Linked DNA regions of Azospira inquinata. The protein of the gene in region 1 interacts with the protein of each later gene in a pairwise test. Links are inferred from orthologs where the notes say so. Each region holds a gene or a part of one and is shown on either strand. Other genes may lie near its edges. The genes, in order: Azoinq_RS10210 and Azoinq_RS00910.

Region 1 (6,052 bases):
CGAAATTAAAGTCCGCCAACCCCGTATCGAAGAGGGGAATGTTGTCCTGGTTTTTGGCCTTCACATTCAGGTAGTACAGCCGGGGTTCCAGGGTCTGGACGTAATCCCGGCCAAAGACGGCCAGGGGCCGTTCAAAGGTGGCCCCCGCATCCACACTGAAAATGGGCAGATCCCGGGTAACATTGTCGTCCCCCGTGGTGGTACGCCGGGTCAGATCGTAGCGGGTCATGTGCAGCCCGATCTTGGGGGTGACGTAATACCCGGAAGTGACCATGGGCAGGGACAGCTGGGGATAAAGCACGGTCCGCTTGCCCACGTCAAAGGTGGGATGCTCAAAGTCCGTGTATTGGCCGTACAGGGCCACATCCGTGCCCCCCAGGTAATCGGGGCGGCGGGCATTCAGGGTCAGCTGGGGTTGCAGACTGTAGGGCTTGGTCACCGGATTGGCCGGGTCCGTCTGCAAGGTCTGGTAATGGAGCACCCGGGCCTGGGCATTCCACCAAGTGGAATTGTAAAAGAGGTTACCTTCCCGGGCCAGATTGCTCTGGGAAGCAATGCCAATGCGACTGGACAAGTCAGTAAAGTAGTTGTCGTCGGAGACCTTATTGATATCCAAGCGGCCGGAGAAGCCATTCGCAAAGGTTTGATTATGCTGCCAGAACAACGCGCTCCGAGTCATTCCCGCCAGCTTGTCCTGGGGCAGATTCTCATAACGGAAGGTACCGTTATAGCCGTAGTTCAGATAGCGAACCTCCGTCCCCAGTTGCAAACCTCGCTTGGTGATTTCCCGACCGATTACCGTTGCGTCGTAATTGGGAGCGATATTCCAGTAATAGGGCAGGGTGATGTCCATGCCCCCGGTGGAGGTACTGCCGATGGTAGGGGGCAGCAGGCCAGACTGGCGTTTGTCCGCTAAGGAAAAGTCCATGGAAGGCACATAAAAAATGGGCTTATCCTTGAAGTACAAGGTGCTAGCCCGGCCTTCCCCTACTTCCCGTTCGTAATCCAGGTTGAGGGTATCGGTTTTCAGATACCAGTCATCATTGCCCGGCTTACAGGTGGTATAGGTGGCATTGTTCAACTGGTAATGGTCTTCCCCCTGGAAATCGATGGAATCGGCCTGGCCCCGGCCCTCCACGATTTTTTTGCCGTACACCTTACCCACGGTCATGGGCTGGCCCATGATTTCCTGGGTCACTTCTTGCTGGAAGGTATAGCTGGGGCTTTGGAACGCCCCAATCTTGTCCCCCAGCTTCATGTGTAATTTTGGCCCGGAAATGACGCTGTTCTCCTGGGTCAGCACCACGTTGCTTTCCGCATCCACCTCGTCTTCCACCTGATGGAAGGTCATTTTGTCGGCGGTGAGTACGGAACCGTAGCGGCGCAGTTCTCCGTTGCCTTCCAGCACGGATTCCCGGTCATTGACTCCGTACATTTTGTCCGCCGCCAGGAAGGTGGGACGGGCATCCCCGTTTTTGGGCAGGGGGGGCATGGACTTAGCGAGGCGCAGGGAGAGGCCCGGGCCCGTATCCGCTCCGGTGAGCCGGGCATTTTCCCCGCTCTCATCCTCCGCCCGGCGCATGGCCAGGGGCAGATTGGTACTCACGTCCAGAGGCGTTTCCTCCCCCACGGCGGGCTCAGGAGCAGCCACGGTGGCTGCCGGAACGGCTGGCTGGGCTTGGGGAAGCGGGGCTGGTCCGGCCACCGGCGTGGGCCGGGACGCGGCCGTCTTGCGGGAACGGCGGGGCGGAGCGGCCTGGGGCAGATCGGCGCTGCTTTCGGGGGCGACAGTCCGGGGCTGCCGTGCTGGGGCTGGCGCTGGAGCAACTGGCGCGCTTTCCGGCAGGGGGCTAGCAGCGGGAAGGGGGGCCGCCGTCACGGGCTGCACCACGGCGCGGGCCGGCGCCAGATCGGTGGCTTTGGGAGGTAAGGGGGGCAGGCCGAGCAGAGCCGGATCCACCGCCAGGGGCGGCAGAGTACCGGCCTGGGCCGTTGCCGCCAGGGGGCCGCCGACGGCCCCGGCAAAGCCACAGCAAATCAAAAGTGCCAGCGGGCGTCGGGGAAATACCATGGAATATTCGTTTTCTAGCCCGGGGAAGAAGGCCCGGCGCGGGTGCTAAAATCGCGCCATTTTAGCATTAACCCTTGAAGGAGAAGCGGCATGCCGCGCAATCAGCTGCTGCGGGACTGGATTGCCCGCCAGTACCCGGGAGAATCCCTGGACATTCAACCCGCTTCCGCGGACGCCAGTTTTCGCCGTTACTTCCGCCTCCAATTCGCCGACGAACGGCCTTCCCTGATTGTCATGGATGCCCCGCCGGGCCATGAAGACTGCCGCCCCTGGCTGAAGGTGGGGGCCCTGTTTGCCGCCGCTGGGGTCCATGTGCCCCGGGTGCTGGCCCAGGACTTGGAACTGGGCTTTCTCATGCTCTCCGACCTGGGCAACACCACCTATCTCGCCGTACTGAACCAGGACAACGCCCCGGCCCTTTACGGGGAGGCCCTCACCGCCCTGGTCCGCATCCAGCAAGCCAGCCAGCCCGGGGTCTTGCCCGCCTATGACCGGCCCCTACTGGAACGGGAACTGGATCTGTTCCCCGACTGGTATGTGAACAAACACCTGGGCAAAACCCTCACCCCGGCCCAGGAAAAGGTCTGGCAGACCGCCAAGGAGAAGCTCCTGGCCAATGTACTGGCCCAGCCCCAGGGCTATGTGCACCGGGATTACCACTCCCGCAACCTCATGGTCAGCGACCCTAATCCGGGAATCATCGACTTCCAGGACGCGGTGTACGGCCCCCTCACCTACGATCCCGTCTCCCTGTTCCGGGACGCCTATATCAGCTGGGAGGAAGAACAGGAGCTGGATTGGGTGATCCGCTACTGGGAACTGGCCCGCCGGGCCAAGCTGCCCGTGCCCGCCGCCTTCGACGACTTCTACCGGGATTACGAGTGGATGGGGGCCCAGCGCCAGCTCAAGGTTCTAGGCATTTTCGCCCGGCTCTATCACCGGGATGGCAAGGACGGCTACCTGGCGGATATGCCCCGGGTCATGGCCTACCTGCGCCGCACCTGCGAACGTTACGGGGAGCTGCGCCCCCTCTGGCGCCTGCTGGAAGAGTTGGAACCCAGCGTCAGCCAGGTGGGTTACACCTTCTAGGATCGGCCCATGAAAGCCATGATTCTGGCCGCCGGACGGGGGGAACGCATGCGCCCCCTCACGGACCACACCCCCAAGCCCCTCCTGGCCGTGGGAGGCAAACCCCTCATCGTCTGGCACCTGGAACGTCTGGCCGCCGCCGGGTTCCGGGAAGTGGTGATCAACCACGCCCACCTGGGCGCCCAGATCGAAGCCGCCCTGGGCCAGGGCCAGGCTTGGGGCCTGCACATCGCCTACTCTCCCGAACCCCCCGGAGCCCTGGAAACCGCCGGAGGCATTGCCACCGCCCTCCCCCTCCTGGGGGACGAGCCCTTTCTCGTGGTTAACGGGGACGTGTATTGCGATTGGCCCTTCGCCCGGGCCCGGCAGCTGGACCTGGGTACCAACCTAGCCCACATCGTCCTGGTGCCCAACCCGCCCCACCATCCCCAGGGGGATTTTGCCCTGGATGACCGGGGCCAGGTGGGTAACACCGGGCCGGTGCGCTACACCTACAGCGGCCTGGGGGTTTACCATCCGGCCCTGTTCGCCCACACCCCGCCCCATCAGGGGGCCAAGCTGGCGCCCCTGCTGCGCCAGGCCGCCGACGGCCACCGTCTGGGGGGCGAATTACACCCGGGTCGCTGGGAAGACGTGGGCACCCCGGAACGGCTGGCCAGCCTGGACCGGGAACTCGCCGCCCCTTCCGCCCCCTAATTTTTATCCCCGGACCTTTTGCCAGGACATTTTCCATGCATCCTTCCCACCTTGCCCCCTACGCTGCCCGCCGGACCCGCCTGCTGGCGGACATGGGCGCCGGGCTAGCGATCATCCCCACCGCCCCTGAACGCCCCCGCAACCGGGATAACTACCACCCTTACCGGGCGGATTCCTATTTCTGGTATCTCACCGCCTTCCCCGAGCCAGAAGCCGTATTGGTCCTGGCCGGCCCCCGCCACCCGGGGGAAGCCCCCCAGAGCATTCTCTTCTGCCGGGACAAGGATGAAGAACAGGAAATCTGGCAGGGCTTCCGCTACGGCCCGGAAGGGGCCCGGACGGCCTTCGGCTTCGACGCCGCCTATTCCATCAATGAACTGGACGCCCGTCTGCCGGAACTGATGGCGGACCGCCCCACCCTGTGGCACTCCCTGGGCCACGACAGTGCCTGGGATGAGCGCATCGCCACGGCCTTGAACGGGGTGCGGGCCCAGGCCCGGGCTGGCAAGCGGGCCCCGGAAGAAATTCGGGATTTGCGCTCCCGCCTGGACGCCATGCGCCGGGTCAAGGATCACCACGAAATCGCCGTCATGGGCAAAGCCGCCGCCATCGGCTCCGCCGGGCACCTGCGGGCCATGCGGGCCTGCCGCCCGGGGATGATGGAATACCAGCTGGAAGCGGAACTGAGCTACGAATTCCGCCGCCTGGGCGCCGACGGCCACTCCTTCAATCCCATTGTGGCAGGCGGCCGGAACGCCTGTACCCTGCACTACGACAGCAATCACCAGGCCTTGAAAGACGGGGATCTGGTGCTCATCGACGCGGGCTGCGAAGTGGAAGGCTACGCCTCGGACATCACCCGGACCTTCCCGGTGAGCGGCCGTTTCACCTCGGTGCAGAAGGACGTCTATGAAATCGTCCTGGCGTCCCAGGCCGCCGCCATCGCCGCCTCCCGGCCCGGGGTACCGTTTATGACGCCCCATGAAGCCACCGTCCGGGTCTTGACCCAGGGGATGGTGGATCTGGGCCTACTCCAGGGCAGCGTGGACGGCCTGCTGGAGAATGGGGACTACAAACGTTTCTACATGCACCGCACCGGCCACTGGGTAGGCCTGGATGTGCACGACGCGGGCCCCTACAAGGACGGGGACAGCTGGACCTTGCTCCAACCGGGCATGACCGTCACCGTGGAACCGGGCCTCTACCTGCGCCCGGGCCCGGGAGTGCCCGAAGCGCTGGCGGGCATCGGTATCCGCATTGAGGACGACATTCTCATTACCGCCGACGGCTGTGCGGTTTACACCACCGCCCCCAAGACCGTGGCGGACATTGAAGCGGTGATGCGCCATGACGCCTGAGCCCCAGACCAGCCAGGACACCCCAGCCGCCCCCCGGGAAGCACCGGAAATCATCATTCTGGGGGCCGGGCCGGTGGGTATGACCCTGGCCCTGGCCCTGTCCCGGGGCGGTCGCCGGGTGGCTCTGGTGGATAAAGCCCCCCGGGGCAGTTACGGGGGCGACCCCCGGGCCCTGGCCCTGTCCCACGGCGCCCGCCAGCTCCTGGGGCAACTGGACGCCTGGAACACGGCCGCCGCCACCCCCATCGAAGAAATCCACGTCTCCCAGCGGGGCGGCTTTGGTCGCACCCTGATGCATGCCCGGGATTACGGGCTTCCCGCCCTGGGCTACGTGCTGCGCTACGGTGCCGTGGCCCAGGCCCTGGACGCCCGGCTGGATACGGCTCCTGGCCTCAGTCTCTGGCATGGCCACCAGGTCACCCGGGTTGAAGCCCAAGACGGGGCCATGACCGTCCAGCTCACCGGCCCCACCGGGAACACGATCCTCCGCGCCCCCCTGCTGGTGCACGGGGAAGGCACGCCCTACGACGACCCGGAGGTGCCGGTGCGGGAATACGGCCAACAGGCCCTGCTGGCCGAGGTCCGCATTGAGGGCAGCCACGGTGGCCGGGCCTGGGAACGCTTCACCCCCGGCGGCCCCCTGGCCCTCCTGCCCCTGGAGGACGGTTTCGCCATCGTGTTCACCGTCAGGGAAAAGGAAGCAGACAGCCTCCTGGCTTTGGACGACACCGCCTTCCTGGCCGTGCTCCAGGAACGCTTCGGCCAGCGCCACCGCTTTACCGCCGTGGGCCCCCGCTCCCACTTTCCCCTGGCCTTGCGGGTGCGCCCCACCCTGGTC
Region 2 (6,089 bases), 2.0 Mb from region 1 along the record:
AGTCCCCTACCCCTTTGGCCCAGAAATTCGCCGCCCTGGTCTTGAATCCCCCGCCTGTGCCATGAAAAACCACCGCCTTGTAGGCCGGGTATTTTCCCTTTGGAACAAGGATTGATCGGGCTACCGGGAATCGGCCCATGGCGGCCAGAGGTAGCCTTGCCCGGGGAAAGGAATCGGAAGTCCCTTATCCCCCTGTGGGTGAAAAAAAAGAGAGGGAATACCCCCCACCCGGGCAGAAAAGCCCCAAGGCAAGGCCTTCCCAGCGCCCCCAAAGCCTGCCGCTTCCCCAAACAAAAAAAGGCCGGGAAACCCCGGCCTTTTATCCCAGTGACGAAAAACTCAGTCGTGCTTGGGGGTCATGTCGTTCATGACATATTTCACCCCAGGCACTTTCTGCACTTCCAGGGCGATTTTGTAGAGGGTGGGACCGTCTTCCACCAGACCGGAGAGGGTCACTTCCGCGTTTTTGCTGGTGATTTTCAGGCCATCCGCCTTGAATTCCGGGTGCGCCGCCAGGGCCGTTTTCACGGAAGACACCAGGGCTTCGTCGCTGGTGGCCCCATCAGCGGTCTGGGCCTGGGCGGAAGCGGTAAAGGGAACGGCGGAAAAGCCAAGGGCAGCCAACAGGGCGGCCATGGGAAGAGCGTTCTTCATCGCGGAAAGTCCTTTGCAGTGCGGGTTAAGTGAGGAGCTGCCCGTGTTCCAGTGCTATCGGGCTAAGCCCGGCTATTGTCTGGAATGGATGTTGCAGAAAAATGACGGAGAGTAATGTCTGCCCTGCCCCATCCGTAGGCTCTCGATTGGCGCCCTGCTCCATCCCCGCCCTGGGGGCAAAACCTCTTGTCCTCCCCTCCGCTCAAGCGGCGGATGCCTGGGGCGCCGCCACGCCAAAGTCCTGGCGCAGTTGTTCCATGGAGGGCTTGGCCTTGGAGGAATAGCGCAGGGTCCGGTAACCCGCCTGGGCCGTCAGCTCATCCCGCTTGGCGTCCTTGGTTTGGGAATGGGTGCGGTCATCCAATTCCACCAGGGCCAGCACTTTGAATTGGTCATCCACCACCACAAAATCCACGATTTTCTGAGCAATGGAGCCCCGGGCCGACCAGAACTCCTTGCCTTTCCGGTCACCCACGGGTTCCATCAGGGCTCCCATCGCCACCTGGGGAAATACTTGGAACGGCAGGGCAGTTTTCAGCCGGTTGAAGAATTCCTGTTCATTGGCGGTCAGAATTCCTTTGGGGACATATCGCCCCTCTCCTTTTTGACTCTCGCCCTTCTCTCCCTTGGTCTTCGCTCCAGAAGCAAAAGCCAGAACAGCCACCAGTAACACCACCAAAATCATCATGGAAGACGACATAAACTCCCCACTTTCATTAAGTCGGAATTAGCTTGGGTGAAATTGCCAGAGGACCGCTCAATCCTCATTCGGCCCCTTCAGCATCCAAGCAGCATTTTATGCCTCAGTAATGATCCTGATAAAACAAAAGCCCCTGAACCCGTTGCCGAATTACTTCCCCTTCAACTCCGTATACTTGGCCCGGCTCCCCTTGCACAACGCCACCGGGTATTTCTTGGCGTTTTTCTCCAATTTGGCCAAAGCCGCCTGCTTTAAATCCAGGCTGGCTTTGTCCGCCACCAGCAGCAAATAAAGCAATACATCGGCGCATTCGTCGGCCAGGGCTTCCCGGCTGGTGGGGTCCAGGGGCAGGGCCGCCACTTCGGCGTCGCTTTTCCATTGGGTGAGTTCTAAAAGCTCCCCCGCTTCCAGGTTCAAGGACACGATCAGGTGGCGCAGGGTGTGGAATTGGGCCCAGTCCCGTTCGTCCCGGAAGCGGCGCAGCCTTTGGGTGAGGTCCTGGATATCTGATATGGTCATGGCTTTCTTCAATTTCATGCCCGGTGGGCAAAGGCGCCATTATGGCGCCGCCCCGGGCCCGTTGCCATGAACGCTAAAGATTCCACCCCCCTGGTCCACGCCCCTTTTAATACCCTGGAGCCCCGCTCCGTCTGGGCCCATTTCCAGACACTGTGCGATACCCCCCGCCCCTCCAAACACGAAGCCGCCATTCGGGATCGGCTGGCGGATTGGGGTCGGGCCCGGGGGCTAACGGTAGAAATTGACCCGGTGGGCAACCTGATTCTGCGCAAAGCCGCCGCCCCGGGCCGGGAAAAAGCGCCGGGGGTGGTACTGCAAGGCCACCTGGACATGGTCTGCCAGCAGAATGGGGAGGGCGGCCACGACTTTCATCGGGACCCGATTCAGGCGGAGGTGGAAGAAGGCTGGCTCCTGGCCCGGCACACCACCCTGGGGGCGGACAACGGCCTGGGGGTGGCTCTGGCCCTGGCCGCCCTGGGGGCGGATGACCTGGATCACGGCCCCCTGGAAGCCCTGTTCACCGTGGATGAGGAAGCGGGCATGGGCGGCGCCCTGGGCCTGGCCCCGGGCCGCCTGGAAGGCCGTTACCTGCTCAATATCGACACGGAAGAATGGGGACAGCTCTACCTGGGCTGCGCCGGTGGGGTGGATGTGAATGTGAGCCAGACCCTGGCCACCCGGGCCCCGGCCCCCGGTGAACAGGCCTACCGCATTACCCTGGCCGGGCTGGTGGGGGGCCATTCGGGCATCGACATCCACAAGGAACGGGGCAACGCCATCAAGCTCCTGGTGCGCCTCCTGGCCGAATTGACCCAAACCCCGGAATGGGCCGACCTGGGCCTGGCCGTCCTCATCGGCGGTGCCGCCCGCAACGCCCTGCCCCGGGAAGCCCGGGCCCGGGTGGTGCTGGCTGGCGCCGACCGGGCGGCCCACCTGCAAGACGCCCTGGCCCGCTACCAGGCCCTGTTCCGGGAAGAACTGGCGGGGGTGGATGGGGGGCTGACCCTCACCCTGGAAGCGGTGGACCTGCCCCAACGCATCCTGGAAAACACCGCCCGGCAAGGGCTCCTGGCCGCCCTGGGGGCCGCGCCCCACGGCGTGCGGCGCTGGAGCCAGCAACTGCCCGGGGTGGTGGAAACCTCCAATAATCTGGGAGTCCTGGCCCTGCGGGAGGGGGAATTCAGCGCCAATTTCATGGTCCGCTCCCTGCGGGATTCGGGCAGCCGGGCCCTGGCCGGGGAAATCGCCGGGCTCTTCCGCCTGGCCGGGGCCCAGGCCACCATCGCCGACGGCTACGCCGCCTGGCAGCCCAACGCCGCCTCCCCCCTCCTGGCCCTGGCCCAGGGGGTCTATGCCAAGCGCTTCGGTGCCCCGGCCCAGGTTCAGGTGATCCACGCGGGCCTGGAATGCGGCATCATCGGCGCCAAATATCCGGACCTGGACATGATTTCCTTCGGCCCCACCATCCGGGGCGCCCACGCCCCCGGGGAGCGGGTGGAAATCGCCACGGTGGACGCCTGCTGGACCTACCTGAAAGACATGCTGGCCGCCCTGGCTGTCCGGACCAACTGACGGCCCTCCCCAGCCAGCCCTTGGGAAGAGGCCCGACCTGTGGGCTTCTCCCGGGGGCCAAAAGGAAGAAGTCCGTCTTTCTTGGCTGACAGGATGTTTTTTGGGGGCCGGGGTAGTGCCCTACCAGAGCTCCGCCCCCCAGGGGCGCCCGCTTCTGCCGCCTCTGCCGCCTCTGCCGCTTCTGCCGCTTCTGCCGCTGATTCCGCCTGTTCCGCCTGTTCCGCCTGTTCCGCCTGAACTGTCTGAAGCAGCCTCTAACTTCCCGAGCCCCCGCCCCGTCATAAGCCGGTCAGCTAATCCGGTTAGCCTGAATTTTTCCCTAGCCCTCACCGGAGGATGTTCCATGCAAGCGTTCGCCAAACTGCTCGGTGGCGCGGCCCTGGCCGCCGCCTTCAGCCTGCCTGCCCTGGCCCAGACCCCACCGGCGCCCCCCGGGCCGCCCCCGGCGGGCCCCAATTTCGCCCAGCACAAACAGGAAATGCTGCAACACCTCCAGGCCCGCATTCAGGCCCTGCAAGGCACGGTGAATTGCGTCCAGAGCGCGGCCAATCCGGAAGCCCTGCGTAGCTGTCGGGAGCAGGAAAAAGCCCAGATGGAGCAGCTGCGCCCCCGGCGCTAAGCCTTTCTCCGCCCCGCGTTTCATCCCCATTTCCGCCCAAGCCCGGAGAGCCGCCAGCAGCGGCCCTCCGGGCTTTTTCATGGGCCGGGCCTAACGGGGGCCGTGCCAGCCGGGCCGATCCCCGTCCCAATGCCGATCCCCGTGATGCCATTCCGGCGGTGGGGGCGACCGGCGAGCCCGTACCTCCCAATGTTCGGGCACGTAATGCCAATGGGGGCCCCGGGGCTCCCAGCGGCCCGGCGCGTAGACATAGCCGGGCCGTTCCCCCATCCAGCGCCCGGCCACCCAGAAGTAGCGGTAACCGTCCCAGGCCCAGTAGCCGGGCGCCCACACATAGCCGTAGCGGGGCGCCGGCACCACTTCCACCCGGGCTGGCGGCGGGGGCGTTCCCAGATCCACCACCACCGGGCCGGAGCGCACCTGTAAATCCCAGGCGCCAGCCCAGGCCGTTCCGCCTGCGGCGGAGCAGGCCAGACAAAGGGCCAGGGCCCGCCATGTCATTCTTTTCATCATCCGTCTCCTTATTCGCCCCGGGGGGCGCTTCGTGCTCTCGGCGGCCTGGGTAGGATTCCAAATCCCGGCGCCGCCACGGCCGCCCCAGGGCGGCCCTCTTCCCTTAACGGCCCGCCCCGGCTCCGGCGGGACAGGGAACATGTAAGGTTTTGCCAAGACTTGTAAGCAAATGTGGCCCGCCGGGGCGATTCGGGGACGGGTGGTCCGGGTGGCCAAACCAGGCCAGCCCCGGATTACAGCCTTGTAATCCCCCCGGGCCGCCCTTTCCGCCACAATAGGAGCTGGCGCAACCAAGGGAGAACGGGCGGTGAAAATCCTGGTGGTGGAAGACGAACCCAAAACCGGAGACTATCTGCGGCAGGGGCTGGAAGAAGCGGGCTTTGCCGTGGATCTGGCCCGGGACGGGGATACGGGCCTGACCCTGGGCCTGGAAGAACCCTACGACCTCATGGTCCTGGATGTGATGCTGCCGGGCCGGAACGGCTGGGAAATATTGCAGGCGGTGCGCCGGGTGAAACCGGAGGTGCCCGTGCTTTTCTTGAGCGCCCGGGACCAGATCGAGGATAGGGTGAAGGGCCTGGAGCTGGGGGCGGACGACTATCTGGTCAAGCCCTTTGCCTTTGCCGAACTGCTGGCCCGGGTACGCAGCCTGTTGCGCCGGGGCGGGCCCCGTCAGGACATCGACCGGCTCGCCGCCGCCGATCTGGACATGGATCTGCTGCGCCGCCGGGTGACCCGGGCCGGCCGTCGCCTGGAGCTGACAGGCAAGGAATTCGCCCTTCTGGAACTGCTCCTGCGGCGCCAGGGGGAGGTGCTGCCCCGCTCCCTCATTGCCTCCCAGGTGTGGGACATGAATTTCGACAGCGACACCAATGTGATCGATGTGGCCATCCGCCGCCTGCGGGCCAAGGTGGATGAGGATTTCCCCCGCAAGCTCATCCGCACCGTGCGGGGCATGGGCTATGTGCTGGACCCGGAGGGGGAGGAAGGTCCGGATGTCCCATCTTAAGCCCGGGGCCCGCCCCTCCCTCACCCTGCGCCTCACCCTGCTGTTCGCCGCCGCCTCCACCACCGTGCTCCTGCTCCTGGGACTCTTCATCGGCCGGGCGGTGGAAGCCCACTTTGTGGAACAGGACATGGAACAGCTCACGGGCAAACGGGAACTGGTGCGCCAGGCCCTGGCCCGGGAAGCCCCGTCCCATCTGGCGGAGCGCCTGGACGGCGCCCTGGTGGGCCACCACGGCCTGAGTCTGGCCCTCTGGGGCCCGGACGGGCGCCCTTTCTACGCCTACGGCCCGGCGGGGGAATTTCCCCCGGAACTGCTGGCCCATCCGGTGGCCGAGGCCGCCGCCCCCACGCCCCGCCTCTGGCACACCGGGCAGGGCGTGGCTTTCCGGGGCTTTGCCAGCACGGTCCCTGGGCCGGAGGGACACCCCTATACCCTGGCCCTGGCCCTGGACACCCGGCACCACGACCACTTTATGGCCGCCTTTCAGCGCCGCCTCTGGTTCT

Evidence for each region.
Region 2: the proteins of Azoinq_RS10210 (region 1) and Azoinq_RS00910 interact in binary tests that used the Escherichia coli proteins (3 or more experiments, as listed by UniProt). The link is inferred for Azospira inquinata from one-to-one orthologs.

What each region holds. Positions count from the first base shown.
Region 1 is NZ_CP064782.1:2,229,456-2,235,507, reverse strand. What follows is about bases 3,190-6,052. They hold Azoinq_RS10210 (aminopeptidase P N-terminal domain-containing protein), read left to right. Parts: upstream 3,190-3,891; coding sequence 3,892-5,214; downstream 5,215-6,052. Other genes in these bases: Azoinq_RS10205 (FAD-dependent monooxygenase), read left to right, coding at 5,204-6,052; murU (N-acetylmuramate alpha-1-phosphate uridylyltransferase MurU), read left to right, coding at 3,190-3,856. In the rest of the region: LPS assembly protein LptD, read right to left, coding at 1-2,071; Azoinq_RS10220 (aminoglycoside phosphotransferase family protein), read left to right, coding at 2,162-3,160; more of murU, read left to right, coding at 3,170-3,189.
Region 2 is NZ_CP064782.1:206,944-213,032, forward strand. Bases 1,293-4,192 are described here. They hold Azoinq_RS00910 (aminoacyl-histidine dipeptidase), read left to right. Parts: upstream 1,293-1,939; coding sequence 1,940-3,445; downstream 3,446-4,192. Other genes in these bases: Azoinq_RS00900 (DUF2726 domain-containing protein), read right to left, coding at 1,293-1,342; Azoinq_RS00905 (nucleotide pyrophosphohydrolase), read right to left, coding at 1,505-1,873; Azoinq_RS00915 (hypothetical protein), read left to right, coding at 3,789-4,064; Azoinq_RS00920 (YXWGXW repeat-containing protein), read right to left, coding at 4,155-4,192. Also shown: Azoinq_RS00890 (LysR family transcriptional regulator), read left to right, coding at 1-65; Azoinq_RS00895 (BON domain-containing protein), read right to left, coding at 340-654; more of Azoinq_RS00900, read right to left, coding at 857-1,292; more of Azoinq_RS00920, read right to left, coding at 4,193-4,574; Azoinq_RS00925 (heavy metal response regulator transcription factor), read left to right, coding at 4,885-5,586; Azoinq_RS00930 (heavy metal sensor histidine kinase), read left to right, coding at 5,573-6,089. UniProt on the Escherichia coli protein: Dipeptidase with broad substrate specificity. Requires dipeptide substrates with an unblocked N-terminus and the amino group in the alpha or beta position.